DNA from 2 places in the Microscilla marina ATCC 23134 genome. Region 1 is predicted to be linked to the other one. Evidence: riboswitches for the same ligand, from Rfam matches in the RefSeq annotation. Region 1 holds a riboswitch; the other holds the start of a gene.
The links. Region 1 has a riboswitch for cobalamin ahead of M23134_RS01810 (ABC transporter substrate-binding protein). Riboswitches for the same ligand answer to the same signal wherever they lie in the genome.
Positions count from the first base shown of each region.

Region 2: another riboswitch for cobalamin. It lies ahead of M23134_RS06720 (cob(I)yrinic acid a,c-diamide adenosyltransferase); the one in region 1 lies ahead of M23134_RS01810 (ABC transporter substrate-binding protein).

Region 1 is NZ_AAWS01000002.1:130,011-139,930, reverse strand. It holds gene M23134_RS01830 (DUF481 domain-containing protein) at 1-229, shown strand, start outside; gene M23134_RS01825 (NADPH-dependent F420 reductase) at 233-850, shown strand; gene M23134_RS01820 (hypothetical protein) at 852-1,556, opposite strand; gene M23134_RS01815 (T9SS type A sorting domain-containing protein) at 1,904-2,266, opposite strand; cobalamin riboswitch at 2,744-2,937, shown strand; gene M23134_RS01810 (ABC transporter substrate-binding protein) at 2,975-4,156, shown strand; gene M23134_RS01805 (iron ABC transporter permease) at 5,342-6,424, shown strand; gene M23134_RS01800 (energy transducer TonB) at 6,543-6,971, shown strand; gene M23134_RS01795 (energy transducer TonB) at 7,025-7,447, shown strand; gene M23134_RS01790 (arginine--tRNA ligase) at 7,513-9,624, opposite strand.
Region 2 is NZ_AAWS01000006.1:146,094-148,218, reverse strand. It holds gene nadE (NAD(+) synthase) at 1-231, shown strand, start outside; cobalamin riboswitch at 516-668, shown strand; gene M23134_RS06720 (cob(I)yrinic acid a,c-diamide adenosyltransferase) at 834-1,472, shown strand; tRNA gene M23134_RS06715 (tRNA-Asn) at 2,117-2,125, opposite strand, start outside.

The DNA of each region.
Region 1 (9,920 bases):
GTTTTCGCTTAGTAAACACCTTTCGTGGCATTATGAGAGTTACGTTCAACCTTCTCTGGTACACGCAGGTAATATGCGTTGGCAAATAGAAACGGGTCTGGAAACACCCCTATGGCGTTTTGTAAGCCTACGGGTAAATTATTTGTATATGTACGAAAAGCTGGTGGTAGTCAACGAACGCCCGCAAGACAGCTTTTTAACTTTTGGTGTAAACATTCAACTTTTTTGAACAATGAATATAGCAATTATAGGTACAGGCAATGTAGGCGGAGCTTTGGCTACGCAATGGTCTAAAGCAGCCCATACTATTTTTTTAGGGGTAAAAGAGGTGACTGATTTTAAGGGTAAACACTTGCTGCAAAACCCTCACACCAGTGTACATACGGTAGCAGATGCTGCCCAACAAGCGGAGGTAATACTGGTAGCTACTCCACCACAAATAGCACCTCAACTGGCGGCACAAATGGGCAATGTAGCAGGCAAGGTAATCATCGATGCTACCAATACTATCAATGCATCTCCCGAAGGTTACCCCACGGCTTTTCATGCTTTTGCCGCGTTGACCAAGGCGGAGGTAATTAAATGTTTTAATACGACCGGGTTTGAGAATATGCAACAGCCTGATTATGGCCATGTAGTACTGGATATGATGATGGCAGGCAGTAGTGAACAAGCCAAAGCCATTACGGGTAGGCTTGCTCAGGAGGCAGGTTTTGCCCATTGTTATGACTTTGGCAAGGCAGACAAAGTCGTGTTGCTGGAGCAATTTGCTTTGTCATGGATCAACCTGGCTATTTTTCAAGGGATGGGGCGCGATATTGGGTTTAAACTGGTAAGACGACAAACCTAACTTACAAGTACCTGGTGTATACTGTCCACTGGCTTGCTGTAGTTTCGTTGTGCCAGGGTACTGTTATCGGCTGACCAGCTCCCTCAAAATGAACCAACAAATGACAGTGCCCTATATGCTTGCCCAAAAATAAGGCGAGGTACTCAAAATCATACACTTGGTGGTGGGCATCAACACTTTTGCCATCAATCACCACGTAACTATGACATTCGGTACAGCCTATCTCCAGGGCAGCATTGGGATCAAACCAAACCGTGTCAAGGGTAGAGTCATAAATACAACCTTCGCCCCAATGATTTCTCTCTTGGGTTGTCCGTGCTACATAAGCCTCTACACAGTCTTGGTTACACAGCCACAAGCACTGGTTGCGTTGCAGGTAATGATATGACAAGGGCTTTTCTTTCAAGGCCTTGCCACAGTAAGCACATGAACTGCCGTGATCATTGGTTGCTATTGAATCCCAAAAACTTCTCGATACAATGTCTTCTTGCCAGGCATCTACATCATTGCTCCAGGGAGTATCTCCCCCGCTATCTGTCATCAAATACAGGTGGCAACCTTTTTTTTGGGCGATGGCGTGTAAACTGAAAAACCGCCTGATGGTGGCATCGCTTACCTGAAACCCATGCCACTTGAAGGGTTTCATAGAACCCATCCAGATAAATTTTTTGCAGACTTGGCAGCCTATGTCCCATTCTACTCCCATACATGTTTAGGAACGTGATCGCAATAACTGTCCGGTTTAGAACATATTAGCTTCGCAGAGCTTGAACTTCGTTCTGCGGTTCTCTTTACTGACTTTCGTTACTTTTAGCCTTTGGCAGAGCTCGGCGCAGCAGGGCTGCAGCCATCGGTTTTCGCCGTAGCTATGGCTACGACTGCAAAAAGTGCCTCAGCCAGCCTCGAGTATACGCCCTCAATCTCGACACTTATTTTGAACATGTTCCTTAGTGATGTGTTTGACAACAAACCTTATTGCCATACTTTGTTAAAAATCGCTGAATTAATTGGGCAAATTTTACCCAAGATGGAATCAATGTATTGATACTGTCACTACAGGCTCTTAAGTCGCTTTATTACCTTACCCTTAGCACTGGTAATTACCAGGTAATACCAACCTTTGGGGCGCGTATCAAGGCGCAAGGTATGCAACGAAAACCCGTATACCGATTTCACTGCTTTTTGGTATACTGTTCTTTGCAAAGCATCTTGTACTTGTACAATGAACGGTTGGCTTTGGGTTGCTTTGATGATGACCGAAAAAACGCGGGTAGGGCTTGGGTTAGGAAAAACCTCTACCTGTATATTGGGGGCAACTTCCTCAGGCTTGGTTTGGGCTTGTTGGGCTTGCGCCAATGCTGTAACCAAACAAGTAGCGAATACAATTACTTTGATTTTGAACAGGACTTGATACATGATCATTTATTTTTTAGTGAGAGTTGTTCGCTTACTAACGTTTGCTACCCCTAATCCTTGTATAGGGCTTTCTTATAAAAAATGAGAAACACTTGGTTACTTGTTTGAAAAAAGTACATCTTCCCTCCTGACGCCTTCGTTTGTGTCCCCACAAACGAATAAAAAGTCAAAACCTCGAAATACGTTTATGCAACGATTCGATCCGGATGTGATGTTGTTATTTACTGATAACCAAGCGATTAAACAGAAAATAATTTTTAGCCTTAAATTTTATAAGAAAGCCCTAAATTCTTGTAACAACAAGTTTTATACTCGCTGACAACCAAGCACTCGATCAATCGCGTCGTCCTAAAAACCAATCACGAAGACTAAAGGGAGGACGTTTAGAAAGCTAACTCACTTAGCACCAAAAAACTATCCATTCATTGCCCGAAGCTTATTGCTTTTGCCTACATTTGCCCAAATTTTTGGTGAGCATACATGCTCTTTGTATCTGGTACACAAAACCAAGTTTACCAGACACTCAACAGGGAATCAGGTGTAAGTCCTGAGCAGTCCCCGCTGCTGTAACCCAACACAAAATAAGTAAGCCCCGGTGCCACTGCCATTTTAGGTGGGAAGGCAGCTTGCTTTTGGGAAGTCAGAAAACCTGCCAAAATAATGGTTTCATTCATTTGCTTTCGGGTGAAAGGTAAAACATGTTCATTTATGAAGTATATATTCAAGCAAGCTTTGTATGGCTTGTGTATGGTCTGGTTTTTAAGTAGTTGCCAGTCAAACAACCGCCAACCACAAGACCAAAGGAGCGACTCGACAAAAACCAATGCCTCTCAGCCACTATTTGACAAAACCACGCTCAAATACGCCCAGAACTTTAAAGTAGATTATTACGATCACTACAAGGTAGTCACAGTGACCAAGGCATTTACCGACCAAACCGACAGCCTACAGTATGTATTGGTACCCCACCAGCAACCAATACCTAAGGGTTTTAAGCCCCATCAAATAGTCCATGTTCCGGTACGCTCTATGGTTACTTTGTCAACCACCCACGTGGCGCTTGCCGATGTATTGGGGCTTACGGAGTTTATCACGGGCAACGCCAACAATGCCTGGATAAGCTTGCCCTCGATGCAAAAAAGAATCAAAGAAGGTAAAGTAGTAGAGTTGGGCAGCTCGCGTAATTTTAATCAAGAATTGCTTGTATCATTGCAACCCGACATAGTGCTCATGAGTAGCACACATACCGCTGGTTATCAAAAAAAACAAGCCGTGATGGGCAAAAGTACCTGCTTGATAGTAAACTCAGGCTGGATGGAACAACACCCCTTGGCACGTGCCGAATGGCTTAAGTTTTTGGCCGTGTTTTATAACAAAGAAAAACTGGCTACAGAAAAGTTTGATGCTATAGAAGCCCAATACCTCCGGGTAAAAAAACTAGCTGCCCAGGCACAAAAAAAACCCAGCGTACTTTGTGGCTTGCCTTTTAAAGGTACCTGGTATACTGCCAAAGGGGGCAGCTACATGGCGCAGTTTATCAGAGATGCTCAAGCTGCTTATTTTTGGAACAATACCCCAGGCAGTGGTAGTCACCCCTTCGACTTTGAAACTGTATTTGCCAAAGCCCACAATGGCGACTTTTGGCTCAATGTAAGCGCCGCCAAAAGCCTGAAAGAAATTCAAAATAAAGACGCCAGGTTTACCAAGTTTGCCGCATTTAACCAAAAGCGTATCTACAACAACAACAAACGGATCAATGCCGGAGGGGGCAACGACTATTGGGTCACAGGGTTTGTCAACCCACACCTGGTGCTCAGCGATTTGGTCAAAATATTTCACCCTGAACTATTGCCTGAGCACGAGTTGGTATATTACCAACAACTGAAGTAGTTTTTTGGTTAGAAGCACCAACAGGGGGCAAGTCCCTAGATGCCGATGAATATCGGTGCTTTAAGCGACAAGTCGCAAGTCCTTAGATACCGATGAATATCGGTGCTATTCCCTATTCCATAGGGAGCTATCAAGTTTGTAAAATGTTTATTTTCAGTTGTTTACAAATTTGATAGTTAGAAGCTCCGACAGAGTTCTAGGGACTAGTGCACTGGGGATTAAATAAATGTGCTATTTATTCGAGGGTATTTTGTTTGCTGACGCACTTCAAAAAGTGCGCAGAGTTAGTTTACAATTCCGATGTATATCGGAACCGGAGCTACGCAAACTTTTTTAAGTAAAGTCAGCGAGCTAAAGACTCCGAATAATGTGGTAGGAATTTAGTTTCCAGTGCACTAGGTGCTAGGTGCACTCTATTCCATAGGTAGTTAACAATGCATAGTACGCTTATTTTCAGCAGATTATGATCTTGTTAATTAGGAGTAACGACAGGGGCAAACCCTACTTTATACCTGCCAGGTAGGCTGTTCAAAATTTTTAAAAAAGTTCCCAAGGTTTTAACCTCTTTTTGAGTAATTGTCTTATTTTTATTTACTCAATATAAGGTTATTTTTATTCGGAGGATGACTCACTTAAAAATTATCGTTTTACACACCTTTTCGAGGGCACGAATCTCAATTTAAACGCTGTTTTTCAAGGTTTCGATCGGGCGTGGAGACACTGCCCGAGGCGGTGACGGTATTATTTAAGTGAATTTGACTCGTTCAAAGTGGTATGAAGTTTTGGTATTTTAGAATAAAAGTGTGGGGAAGAAATTCCTTAATTTTGAACAGCCTACCTAACAGGCATGGAATAAGCCGAATGTAGTGGTTTTTATAGATTTCGAATATTTTCTTGGGGAAGAGATTACCTAATTTTGAACACCCTACCTGCCAGGTTTTAAAAACCTGGCAGGTAGGAATGGTGCTTTAAGCAACAAATCACAGGCTACTGATTACCAAGGTTATACCCCGTGTCAATGAGTTACACTTGCAAGCTTAATCCATAAATCCTGTGCATTTTCAATGGTTTACACACTGGTTGCTACCTGACTATTAAAAAATCGGCACTTGTAAAACTACGCTGCTATTTTTCGCTTGAATTAATGTTTTTGATTCAATCGCCGGACATTAAAAAAAGAAGAAAATGAGTACCAAAACATCTGAACACCACTTGTGGGCAAAAAAAACTACCCTACGGCATACGGGTTTGTTAGTGGGGCTGGCAACCGCCCTGGTAGTGGTTTTTGTTATTGACCTTACGCTGGGTTCGGTAGCAATACCTTTAAAGCAAATAATACAAATTATTGCCGGACAAGACAGTGGTAACTTTGCCTGGAACAACATCATTCATCAAATAAGAGTGCCCCAGGCAATCACCGCCATGCTTGCCGGAGCAGCTTTGTCGTTGGGTGGTCTACAAATGCAAACCTTGTTTCGTAACCCCTTGGCGGGGCCTTCTATTCTGGGCATTACAGCTGGCTCAAGCCTGGGGGTAGCAGTCATTATGCTTGCCAGTGGGTCGGTCATTGGAGTCACCAGCATTGTGAGTACAGGCCTGCTCAGCAGTTGGCTTATTGTTATGGCTGCAGTTACAGGTTCGGCGATGGTATTAGCTTTGGTACTACTGGTTTCTTTGCGCATCCGCGATAATGTGGTGGTATTGATTGTGGGCATGATGGTGGGCAATATTACTATAGCTTTAGTAAGCGTTTGGCAGTACTTTAGCGAACCTGAGCAAATTCAAGATTACCTCATGTGGACATTTGGCAGCCTGGGCGGAGTTACTCACCACCACCTGATGGTACTGTCTATGGCTGTAGGAGCAGGCATAGTAGTTTCATTGCTCATCACCAAAACCTTGAATACTTTGCTGCTGGGCGAAAACTATGCCCAGAGCTTGGGCTTGAGCATACGCAGGTCTCGTATACTGGTCATAGCTGTCACTAGTTTGTTAGCAGGCAGTGTTACTGCCTTCTGTGGACCCATTGGGTTTGTGGGCATAGCAGTGCCTCACCTTACCCGATCGTTGCTCAACAGCTCCGACCATCGTTTATTGGTACCTGCGGTTTGCATGCTGGGAGCCGTGCTTATGCTCATTTGCGACATTATAGCCAAAGTGCCTGGCAGTCACGTGACATTGCCCATCAACGCAGTCACCGCATTGGTAGGTGCACCAGTCGTTATTTTTGTGATTGTAAAACGCAGAAACTTAAGGGCCTCTTTCTAATTGATTGTCATCACCTTTTCAAGCTTACCCTGCCTGAGTGATCAAGCCTAAAACCCCATAGAAAATAATTAGCTATCAAACTTAAAAATACAAGCCTATTTATTACGTTTAAAATAAAATGAAAAAACACATTTATATTTTATTCCTTTTATTACTATTACTAGGCTTGAGCCAAGTGGTCAAAGCACAAGTACCTCCTCCTCCTCCACCCCCTGAACCCGAACCTGAGATTTTTGTATTAGTAGAAGAAAAAGCCCAGCCCATTGGGGGTTACAAAGCATTTTATCGTCATATAGCTCGCAGCCTAAGGTATCGTTACCCTTCGTTGGCTTATCGCAATCGGGTGCAAGGGGTAGTATTGATAGAGTTTGTAGTGCACAAAAACGGGAGGTTGTCCAATATGAAAGTGCTCAAAAGTGTGGGATCGGGTTGCGACGAAGTAGCCCTTCAGGTGCTCAGACGTGCCCCAAAATGGAGACCTGCCATACAAAGAGGAAGACCCACCCAAAGCAAGTGTCGCATTCCTATCAGGTTCCAGATACTATAAACGCATCGCCCAGCAACAAAGGCTTGCGGCTAATCATTACCCCCAAATATTCTATGAAAAAACAATACTACTTTTTACTTGCCTTTTTATTATTGGGCTTGAGCCAGTTTGCCCTGGCACAGGTACCCCCACCACCACCTGTTAAACCAGCACCACCTCTCGTGGTGGCATTTACAGAGACCAAGGCACAACCTGTAGGTGGTTTTAATAATTTTTATCGATTCATCCACCAAAACCTACGCTACCCTGACCTAGCCTATAATCTGGGGGTAGAAGGAAGAGTATATGTAGAGTTTGTGGTAGAAAAAGATGGTAGTTTGAGCCAGTTTGAGGTAGTAAAAAGATTGGGCTCAGGTTGCGACGAAGAAGCCGTTCGGGTACTCCGCACCAGCCCCCGATGGGCGCCAGGCACACAAGCAGGCAGAAAAATAAGGAGTAAATTTGTTATCCCGGTAAGGTTTGACATCAGACGATAGCCATAAAAAAAACCTTCTGTTTGGATAAAAACAAACAGAAGGTTTTAAATATAACTTAAGCAGGCTTACATTCTTTCTGGCACTTCAATGCCCAACAAGCCCAATGCTTTTTTAATCAACTCTCCGGTTTTGGTAGAGAGGGCAATTCTAAATTTGCGACGCTCTATACTTGCGGCAGACCCATCGTCCATTTTAAGAATAGGGCATTCGGCAAAAAACTGGCTATAAGTTCTCGCCAGGTCATAAGCATATTGGGCAACAAACGAAGGGTTATACTCATTGCCTGCTTCTTCTACCACTGCTTCGTACTGTAGTAAAAGTTTAATTAACTCTTTTTCCATCGCGTGCAGGTCACTCACTGTCCAGGGTTCGTTGGTACTAATGCCCATTTCGGCAGCTTTTCGCAAAATAGAGCGGGTTCTTACATAGTTCATTTGCACAAACGGCCCGGCATCGCCCTGAAAGTCTACCGAAGACTCCTTGTCAAACAACATTCGTTTCTTGGGGTCTACTCTCAGCAAAGTATACTTAAGCGCTCCCAACGCAATGATTCGGTAAATCTCTATCTTTTCGGCATCGCTCATCCCATCCAACTTCCCTAAATCATCGGTTCGTTTTCGGGCGGTTTCTTTTACCTCTGCCAACAAATCGTCAGCGTCTATTACTGTACCTTCACGCGATTTCATTTTGCCTGTAGGCAAATCTACCATTCCATACGATAAGTGGTACAAGCCATCGGCATAGGGTCTATCCAAGTCTTTCAATATCTGAAACAACACCTTGCAATGGTAATCTTGCTCGTTGCCAATCACATAAATTGATTTATTGATGGTGTGGTCTTCGTATTTCTTATCGGCAGTGCCCAGGTCTTGAGTCATATATACCGAGGTACCATTGCTTCGGAGCAAAATCTTGTCATTGTCCGACACTTCTTTGGGTAGTTTAGCCCATACCGAACCGTCGGGCTTGGTATAAAACAAGTCTTTCTCCAGCCCGTCTTTAATGATGTCTTTGCCCAACAAATAGGTTTCCGACTCATAATACATCTGGTCAAAGTCTACCCCAATTGCCTTGTAAGTAGCATCGAAGCCCTCGTATACCCAACCATTCATTTTTTGCCACAAGGCAACCGTTTCAGGGTCTTTAGCCTCCCACTTTTGCAACATCTCAGTCACCTCATTCATCAACGGTGTTTTGTTGTTGGCAATCTGCTTAATGTTGCCATCTTCTTTGGCTATGCTATTGTATAATTTAATAATGCGACGAATCAGCTTGATTAACGGTTGTTGTTTCTTGGTAAACGACTGATTGTCAATATATTTCTTAAAATGACTGCTATAAGTCAACGAAGCCTCCCAGTTGGTAAACAACTCTTGGAAGTCAGCATCAAAACTTGCCAGTAGTTGTCCTTTGAGGGCAGAAAGGTTGGCTTGCTCGTTGCGAATTTCTTCGTTTATTTTAGCAATTTTGTTTTGGTAATTTCTAATATTAGTCACCTCTTCGTCGGTAAACAAAGAGAACTCATTCTTGGCAATTTTGGCAATGATGGGCGTTACTTGCTTTTTCATTTGTTTGTCAAACTCCACATAGTATTTACCAATCAAGTGGTCGCCTTTGATGCCCGAAGATTCAGGAGTTTCGCCTTCGCCAAATTTTTGGTAAGCCAACATCGACTTACATATATGCACCCCACGGTCGTTTACCAGATTGGCTTTGACCACATCGTAGCCAGCCGCCTCTAGTATTCGAGCCACCGAGTATCCCAAAAAATTGTTTCGCAAGTGCCCTAAGTGCAAAGGTTTATTGGTATTGGGCGACGAATACTCCACCATTACCTTTTGGTTTTTGTGGGGTAGTTTGCCGTAATCACTACTTTGGGCAATGTTGCCAAAAGTATCTATCCAGACCTTATTGGCAATTGAAATATTTAAAAAGCCTTTGTTTGCCACATTATAGCCACTCACCACCTGGGTGTTTTGAGTCAGGTAATCGCCCAACATTTGCCCCAATTCGTCAGGTCTTTTGCGCACTGCCTTCAGGAAGCTGAACATTACAAAAGTATGAGAACCTTCAAACTCTTTGCGGGTAGGTTGTAGTTCTACTTCGGTAACTTCTAAATCAAACAATTCCTTGAATGCCTGCTTTATGGCATTTTGCAGTGTCGTTTCCATGCTCATTTTCTTAAATTTTAGTCCGCTGCGCGCTCAAGCACAGGGCAATTGCTTTAGTTTTAAAATTCTGATTATAAATCTTTTATAAAACTCATTGATGAATATCCACAGAATTGGTGGGGCTTCAAAATTTTGCGAACAAATTTATAGAATTATTATTTAAGTCTCAATTTATTTCAAAGAACTTGTATAAGCTTTCCCTGAAAAGGGAGAAATAAAAAAGTAGTGGCTGAACCAACAAGTGCTAAAGACAACAGATTAGGTTATTTTGACAGGATTAGCCATATTCGCACCCATTAGTG
Region 2 (2,125 bases), on a different contig from region 1:
GAGCGCCTTTCACCCAAGCAAATATTTGAACAACTGCAATCAGAAGTAGCAGATATAGAACTCTTGAAAGAACATATTCGTAAGTTTTTTCGCTTATGGAGTCGTAACCAATGGAAACGAGAACGGTTTGCTCCTTCTTTTCACTTAGACGATTACAGCATAGACCCTCGTAGTTGGTTTCGCTTTCCTATTTTATCTGGTGGTTTCCAGCAAGAACTGGAAAGTTTGTAGCGTTTTTTAAAAGAGAGGTGTTTTTTTATGAAGGAGATTATTTGGGTAGTTTACTAAGCTATGCCTCATTGTAAATATTTGCTTTGAAAACATCCCTTCTTGCGTTATCTTTATTGCCATAGTTTAGAGTGTAAACTCATTTTGGTTTTTGATACAAACGAAAATAATAACCTTGCTTTTTGCTAGAACTCACCCTGATTTTTTGAATGGTTTACATTTCATTATTAAAAGTAAAGATGAGTTCTCAGGCTATTCTGCAGGAAGCAAGGTGTTTATCATCTATTATTAAAAGTCAAGATGGGGGCTTGGTTTAAAACCAAACTCTTACGCTATGCAAATAAAGTAATAAGGAATCGTGTGAAAATCATGAGCTGACGCGCAACTGTAACTGGAAAAACTCCACAAGCCAGGATACTTTACTTTATTTGTCAATTTGATAAAGCTTTCGCGAACCAGGGCTGGATCAAGACTAACAGGTCAATTCTACAAGTCCATCATCTGAATAGTACGCTCCATTCAAAAGGAGACCCAAACACTTACTAGATGTTGTATTGTGCTGGTTGCTTTAGGCTTAGCTCTTATCCGCCCTCAAACAAAAAACAATGAAAATATATACTAAGAAAGGAGATGCCGGAAAAACGGGTTTATACGGTGGCAAGCGAGTATTCAAAGATGATATTCGAGTAGAATGTTATGGTACACTTGATGAAGTAAACTCTACCATTGGTTTGTTAAGGGCTAAATTAGATATTAGCCATGAGTGGCAAACCAACTTGCGAAAAATTCAGAAAGATATGATGGATATGATGTCGCATTTGGCGCGTCCCTCTGATGTTAAAAAAGTAAATACAAACCCCATGCCTACCGATGGGGCAGATTTTTGTGAGCAATGGATTGATCAGTTAGAAAATAATTTAAGGACTGCCTCTGATTATTTTTTGTTGCCAGGAGGCAATGAAGTGTCTGCTTTGTGCCATGTGGTACGCACGCAGATGCGTCGTGGTGAGCGACACCTAGTAAGCCTTATGAAAGAAGATGAAGTACACGAAGCCATTCCTGCTTATATCAATCGTTTATCTGACCTGTTTTTTACATTGGCTCGCGCCGAAATGGATAAAAACATGGTGGAAGAGGAAAAGTGGCAATTATTTGTTTACAAAAGAATTAAAAAAGAAGAGTCGCCTTTGAGTGAAGAAGAAAAGGCTGCCAAGAAAAAAACGGTACGTCCTAAAATGAAGTAATCCAGGGCGTTAAGCATTAAGTAAATGCACTACTATTTGGGATGAGTTTTGTTTTCTGACGAACTTTAAAAATCGCGCAGAGTTCGCTTTCTGAATTTCGATGCATATCGGAACCTTAGCTACGCAAGTTTTTTAAAGTAAAGTCAGGGGGCAAAAGTCGCCAAAGAACCGAGGCTACAGTTCTACTGTGCCGAGTTTCTAAATCCCGAACTTGATTCGGGTATGTTCGAATTTAATGGGTTAGGTATTTAGTGTTTAAGGTACTAGGTTTAACTGAGAACCGACTTTTCGCACGTATACTTCAGAATTTTCAAGACTTAAACAGGTATTTCTCAATATAAAAATTCATAAAAACATTAAAATAAGAATTATATTCTAAGGGGTTTTTACACTTAGCAACAAAAAGAGATTTTAAATGATATAAGGTATTTTCCCTAAAGCAAAATACACTGATAAGTTACTGATCTTCAAGCACTTGTTAATTATTGATTTTTAAAATACACGTGCGGAAAGTGGGTGAGAATTTTATAAGTATAAAATTATTGAGTTAAAACACCTTTTCAGATGGGAGGGTATCACAATAAAAAGTAAAGTTAGGTATTTTTGACTAAAGGTTATTTAGGCAATTTGATAAGAAAGTATTGCTCCTCCTG